3 regions of the Weizmannia sp. WK01 genome follow, and region 1 is predicted to be linked to each of the others. Evidence: predicted binding sites of a transcription regulator. Region 1 holds the regulator's gene; each other region holds the start of a gene.

The links. Region 1 encodes LexA, which represses DNA repair genes until DNA is damaged. Its sites were predicted from a motif close to CGAACATATGTTCG; they were not measured.
Region 2: recA (recombinase RecA) is a predicted target of LexA. The motif match lies at 1,418-1,431, and genes of this name have one in related genera.
Region 3: OF158_RS09615 (DNA polymerase IV) is a predicted target of LexA. The motif match lies at 1,485-1,498, and genes of this name have one in related genera.

What each region holds. Positions count from the first base shown of each region.
Region 1 is NZ_CP109616.1:1,873,681-1,875,957, reverse strand. Features, by position in the region: gene OF158_RS08735 (hypothetical protein) at 1-644, opposite strand, end outside; gene lexA (transcriptional repressor LexA) at 1,094-1,714, opposite strand; gene OF158_RS08725 (cell division suppressor protein YneA) at 1,921-2,259, shown strand; gene OF158_RS08720 (YneB family resolvase-like protein) at 2,256-2,277, shown strand, end outside.
Region 2 is NZ_CP109616.1:1,558,699-1,560,975, reverse strand. Features, by position in the region: gene recA (recombinase RecA) at 256-1,323, opposite strand; gene OF158_RS07205 (competence/damage-inducible protein A) at 1,591-2,277, opposite strand, start outside.
Region 3 is NZ_CP109616.1:2,026,653-2,028,929, forward strand. Features, by position in the region: gene OF158_RS09610 (YolD-like family protein) at 1-178, opposite strand, end outside; gene OF158_RS09615 (DNA polymerase IV) at 175-1,410, opposite strand; gene OF158_RS09620 (SDR family NAD(P)-dependent oxidoreductase) at 1,562-2,277, opposite strand, start outside.

The DNA of each region.
Region 1 (2,277 bases):
CCAGGAACTGTTTCAAATTCTCCATTATCATTTTTCTGTAATAAATCAGGGGCTTCAAAATCAATGTTCACTTTTTGCGGTGTTTTATCCTGATTCTCGAACTTGATAAATATGAATCCTTTGTTAATGACCGGGCCGCCATAAGTAACTCCCGCCTTATTTTCCTCATTGGTCATGTGGTCGATATCATCCCCAATTTCTTCAGCTGTATCAGTTATGATATCAATCTTTGTCCCCGAATAGTCAATGAATTTACCACTTTTGGTGTTATCTCCCTTTTCAAGAAAAAGAAGCCCTTTTTCACCATCCGGATTTGTTGCAAGCTTTACTGCGTAATTAAGAATGAAAGCTTTATCCTTGCTCTCCCCAAAAATAATCTGATACATGCCGTCATTAGTGGGCCCATTTAAATACTCCCCGTTAATCTTATACTCCCCTGAATTTTCATCTACAAAGGTAGTGTTTTTTTTGGCAGCAACCAATATGTCGGATGTCGTTTTAGCTACTGGCTTTTTTTCTGTTTCTGCGGTCTTGGCTTTAGATTCCTCTTTGGATGTTGAATTTGATTGTGTTGCGTTTCCCCCGCAGGCTCCCAAGCCAAATGTTAATAACCCTGTAATTCCAAAAATTAATGCCTTCTTCATTCTTCTTCCTCCTCGTATTTTTATTTTTAAATTTTCAAGGTCATGACCAAAATCATGACCAAAAAATGACCAAAATCATTTGAAAAGTATTGATTGATTTTGAAAGTGGAATCTAAAAACTTCCTTATTTATATGGATTATCAAAAATGATGAAAGTAAAAAAATGTAAAATACATGTTCCGCACACAAGTCCACCAATGGGAACGCGACCAGTATATCGAAATGTATTAAGCAAGAAACCCCTTGAAGCGTAAGGCTTTGAGGGGTTTTTGTTTATCGGGCATTTTTGCGTCGAACGCCCAGAAAAACAAAATGCCCATTAATTGCCCCGATTTTTCCTTCGAAAATAGATTGGAAGCCCAGAAATCCTCAAGTGTCACAGGCATTTTTGCCATCAAACTCGCATATGCTCTATTAAAAAAGAAGCAGCCGAAACTGCTTCTTTTTGATCAGTGCACCATTTGCCTGTACAGCCCGATGACAACGCCGAGAATGGTGACGTTTTTCAATATGATCGGTTCCATTGTCTGGTTTTCAGGTTGCAGCCGGAAGTAGTCTTTTTCCTTGAAAAATCTTTTTACTGTCGCTTCATTTTCATCTGTCATAGCGACCACGATATCTCCGTTGTTTGCCGTCTGCTGGGAGCGGACAATCACATAATCGCCGTTTAAAATCCCGGCATCCACCATGCTGTCCCCTTCAATTTCCAGCATGTAGACGGACTCGTCAGACGGGACAAGATGTTCCGGAAGCGGAAAATACTCTTCAATATTTTCTACAGCGGTAATCGGTATGCCTGCTGTTACTTTTCCGACAACAGGCACATTGACAACATTTTGGGCCGGTATTTCTTCATCATGGTCCAAAATTTCAATCGCTCTCGGCTTTGTAGGGTCGCGCCTGATCAACCCCTTGCTTTCAAGCCTTGCGAGATGGCCATGGACAGTTGAACTGGAAGCAAGTCCGACTGCCTGGCCGATTTCCCGCACGGAAGGGGGATAACCTTTTGTTTTTACTTCATGCTTGATGAAATCAAGTATCGCCTGTTGCCGTTTTGATAGTTTTGCCATTCTATTCACCTCGTCACAGTTTTGTTTGGCACCCGCGCTGCGTATGGGGACGTTTACGGGAGGAATGCCATTATTTGCTATTATTATATCACATTGCAGCAGATAAAACAAACGTAAGTTCGAAAAAATGTTGACGAAAAACAGGCGTTCGTTTTATAATAGAACTGGTGATTGGACGAACGAATATTCGCGGGAGGAAGATGGAGATGTCACGATTATGGAAAAAGTATAACTATGTTATGATTTTAGCAGGGCTTACGCTTGTTTTCGGATTTTTCATGATTGGAAGTCTGCGGGATCCATCCCCACACTATATCAAAATCAGCGTCACAGAGGGCGATACGCTTTGGAACATCGCCGGGCAGTATGCGGAAAAGGGCAAAATGTCGAGGGAAGCATTTATCAGCTGGGTTGAGCGTCATAATGATATTGACGGCAACATGATCAAAGCCGGCGAAAAAATTGTCATTCCAATAGAAAAAAATGAATTCAGCGATGATAATAGGGAACTTGCGATGAAATCACAACGGGAGACGAAAAAATGAAAGTTGTTTTATATTGCA
Region 2 (2,277 bases), 310 kb from region 1:
AAAACCGGCCCCCCTTCCGGAAACTTCCGGGAGGATTTGCTTTCCGTACAGGAGAAAGTCATTTTTAGAAAAATAAAATATACATATTAATTTTAAAGGTGGGAATTTTTATTGTCAAGTGAAGCGGAAAGATTGCCATTGTAAATTTGTGTTGATTCCTCTCCGCCATGCAGATTTTGTGGCGCAAAAAAGTGCGGTAAATGGACGGCAAAAAGCGCCTGGATGCGGTCAGCATTTCAGGCGCTTATACACCGGTTACTCCAAATTTAATTCTTCCTGTCCTTCCACAGCTTCTTGTTCATCTATAGCTTTCTCGGTTTCATGGGAACCGGCATCTTCTGTCAGGTCGTAATGTTCCCGGATTTTTGCGGCAATCTCGTTTTTCAGATCCGCATTTTCCTTTAAAAATTGCTTCGCATTTTCACGCCCCTGGCCGAGCCGCTCGCCGTTATAAGCATACCAGGCCCCGCTTTTTTGGATGATGTCAAGGTCGCTTCCCATATCGACGATCTCGCCTTCTTTTGAGATCCCCTCGCCGTACATAATATCCACTTCTGCCGTTTTAAACGGAGGCGCTACTTTGTTTTTGACAACCTTGATTTTCGTTTTGTTGCCGACAATGTCGCTCCCTTGTTTGATCTGTTCGGCACGGCGCACTTCAAGGCGCACGGATGAGTAGAATTTGAGCGCACGGCCGCCCGGTGTGACTTCAGGATTACCGAACATTACGCCGACTTTTTCCCGGATTTGGTTAATGAAAATCGCAATCGTGTTCGATTTGTTGATTGCACCCGATAATTTCCGCAGCGCCTGGGACATCAGCCGTGCCTGGAGGCCGACGTGGGAATCGCCCATTTCCCCTTCAATTTCCGCTCTCGGCACAAGCGCAGCAACGGAGTCAACGACCACAATATCCACTGCGCCGCTGCGGACGAGCGCTTCCGCAATTTCCAGCGCCTGTTCGCCCGTATCCGGCTGGGACAGGAGCAGCTCATCAATATTGACACCGAGCTTTTGGGCATAAACCGGGTCAAGTGCATGTTCCGCATCAATAAACGCCGCTTGTCCACCCTGTGCCTGGACTTCCGCAATCGCATGCAGGGCAACCGTTGTTTTACCAGAACTTTCAGGGCCGTATATTTCAATGACGCGGCCGCGCGGGTAACCGCCGACACCAAGGGCAATATCAAGCGCAAGCGAACCGGTCGGGATCGTGGAGACAACCCGGTCGGTCTGCTCGCCCAACCGCATAATGGAACCCTTACCAAATTGCTTTTCTATTTGTTTCAGAGCCTTGTCTAAGGCTTCTTGACGATCATTCACAAAATTTCCTCCTTTTATTCATTCCAAACTCTCGAAAGCAATGAATCTATATCTATACTATACCCGTTTTTTCTCTGTTTGCCAAGCAAAATCTCGAACGCTCATTCGTCTCTTTTTTGCAAAAATCCGGCAAAAAAATGGGGTTTTCCCCTTGTAAAAATGAAAATTCCCCCGGCAAAAAGAGCCGAAAATTGAATTTTTGGCAAACAAATTTTTTTATAAAAAGGCCGCTTCCGTCACTTGCCATGAGCAGAAGCGGCTTTCGACCTAAAGCAGTTTCAGCAAATGCCAGCAGCCGTATTTCACCGATCGCGTGCGGACGTTGTTGCGGGATCCGGGAAGTTCCAACAGATAAGTGGCAGTTTCTTTCCCTTTTATCGCAATGCCGATCCACACGGTTCCCGGCGGATGGCCTTCAAGGGAGTCCGGGCCAGCCACGCCTGTAAAACTGATGCCAATGTCGGCATCCATAATGCTACGGATATTTTCCGCCAGTTCTTTTGCACACTGGCTGCTGACGGCGCCGTACTTGTCAAGCGTTTCTTTTTTCACTTTGGCGAGCTTCATCTTCGCTTCGTTTGAATAGACGACAACGCCGCCTTTCAACATTGTGCTGACACCCTGGATGGACGCCATTTCCGCTGCAAATTTGCCGGCAGTCAGGCTTTCCGCGCAGGCAAGCGTCAGCTGTTTTTTCGAAAGCTTTTCGAGCAGGGCCTCCATTAATGTCATATCATTATAACCGTAAAAATACGATCCGGCAATTTGCATAATCTCTTTTTCCACTTGATCGATCATTTCGTTCGCCGTTTCCGCCGACTGGTGTTTCGCCGTAATCCTAAGTGTCACTTCCCCTTCTTTCGCAAGCGGAGCGACAGTCGGATTGGTTTGGCTATCCAATATATGGCGGATTTCTGTTTCCAGCTGGGATTCGCCGATCCCGAAGAAGCGGAG
Region 3 (2,277 bases), 150 kb from region 1:
GCAGCCGGCAGGCAGATATGAGCATACGGTTCATCTCTTCAAGCTGCTGCTCATCGAGTTCGGGTTTTGTCTGTTTCTCCTGTTCTTTCTGCCATTTTAAAAGTGCCTGCTTATGCTCGGGCAAAAACATGCGTGACCCTTCCCAAAGTTTGTTACCGCGCTGCAAATGGCCGCTCATTTATAATGCCCTCCTATCTTTTTGGCACGTTCAAGCGCCTGGCCGGCATCAAGCAGCGACACGGCGCGGATGACGGCGCCGGAACCGTATTTCTGCTTGATGCGGTCGACCGCATACCCAATCTTTCTTTCCCCTTCCCTGTTTTCAAACAGATCAAGCTGCCGGATATCATCCCGCGACAGGCGCGACAGCCCGACGCTGATACGGCGGACCGGATTTCCGTCCCAAAACGAAAGAAACAGCCGGCACGCCGCCCGGTAAACGTCCATTGTCCCGTTTGTCGGCGCCAGAAGCGTCATCTGGCGGTGAAAGCCGGACGGATGGGCATAATCCGCCCCCTGGCAGCCGACCGAAACACAAGCGCCCATGACGCCTGAAGTACGCGCCCGGAAACAGACTTCCTCGCAAAGTTCAAGAAGGGCAACTTTGATTTCATGCTCAAAATCGGCGTAGTCGCGCGGCAGCGTCATCGCATGCCCGATCGCTTTCTGTCCGACGTGCGATTCTTTCGAGACGGGCGACTCATCAATCCCGTTTGCCGTCTCCCACAGTACCTGGCCGCCAATCCCCCACCGTTTTTTTAAAACAGAAAGTGGAAAGCAGGCAAGCGCACCGATTGTATAAATGCCGAGCCGCTTCAGATGCTGCTCCATCCGGCTACCGACACCGAACATCCTGCCAACCGGCAAAGGCCACAAATGCGTTTTGAGATGATGGTGATCCAGTTCAAAAATGCCGGTTTTGTTTTTCTTCGCAAAATGGTCGCACGCCATTTTGGCCAGCACTTTGTTTGGCCCGATCCCGCAGCGGGCATACACGCCGGTTTCTTCCATGATGTCCCGCTGGATTTGCGCGGCGATCTCGCGCGGTTCCCCGAACAGCCGCCTGCTACCCGTTACATCCATGAACTGCTCGTCAACGGAATACGGTTCAACCATGTCCGTATAGCGGGCAAGAATCGAAGAAATCTGCACCGATACATCGAGATAGCGCTGCATGCGCGGCCGAACAATGACGGCATCCGGGCAGAGCTGCTGCGCTTCCCACAGGCGGAGCGCATTCTTCACGCCGCGCTTTTTCGCGAGCGGGCAGGCAGCGAGCACCACCCCGGACCGGCGCGCCGGATCCCCCGATACGATCACGGGTTTATCCCTGTACGCCGGATGATCGGCTTTTTCCACACTTGCATAAAAAGACTGCATATCGACGAGAAAAATCACACGCTGGCTCATCTTTCAACCCCTCTTACCTTAGAAACTAAGCAACCAACACGAACTATAGTTCTTATTCTATTTCTCATTATAAACGAATATACGTTCTTTCGCCAATTATTTTTTCAGGCAGAGGGGCTATATTTTTCCAAAACGCGCATCACACCGGCTGCTATTTTTTAAAGAAAGCCTGCCGTCCGAGCCTTTCCACAAGCCCGGGGAAAAGCGCATGGATGGCAGCGGATGCATTCATCCATTTTGGCGCATTGATTTCACGCCGGTTTACAAGCATCGTATCCGTTATTTTTTCTGCAAGTTTGCCGGGATCCAGCATCCATTTTTCAATATTTTTCCGGTAGGTGCCGGACCGGTCGGCGATGTCGAAAAAACCGGTTGCAACCGGGCCGGGATGAACGGCTGTCACATAGACACCAAAGCGCGCCATTTCCATGCGGAGGCTGTCCGTAAAACCGCGCACTGCAAATTTGCTGGCCGCATAGACGCTTGATTTTGGGGTCGCCATTTTGGCCGACTGGGAAGCGATATTGATAATATGGCCGGCACGATTTTTTTGCATATGCGGGACGACCGCTTTGGTGCAGGCAATGAGCCCGATGACATTGACATCAAACATCCCCCTGACATCCTCCATGCGGATATCCTGCACTTCATCAAAAACGCCGAAACCGGCATTGTTCACGAGCACATCAATCTGGCCACAGCGGTTGTAAATCGATTCAAAAACAGCAGGAATTTTGCCGTGCTCCGCTACATCGCAGCGAACGGTCAGACACGAAACCTGGTAAGCTGCTTCGATCTCCGCCTTGATTTTTTCAAGCTTGTTGAGGCTTCTGGCGAGCAGCACAAGGTTAGCCTCGTTTTTGGCGG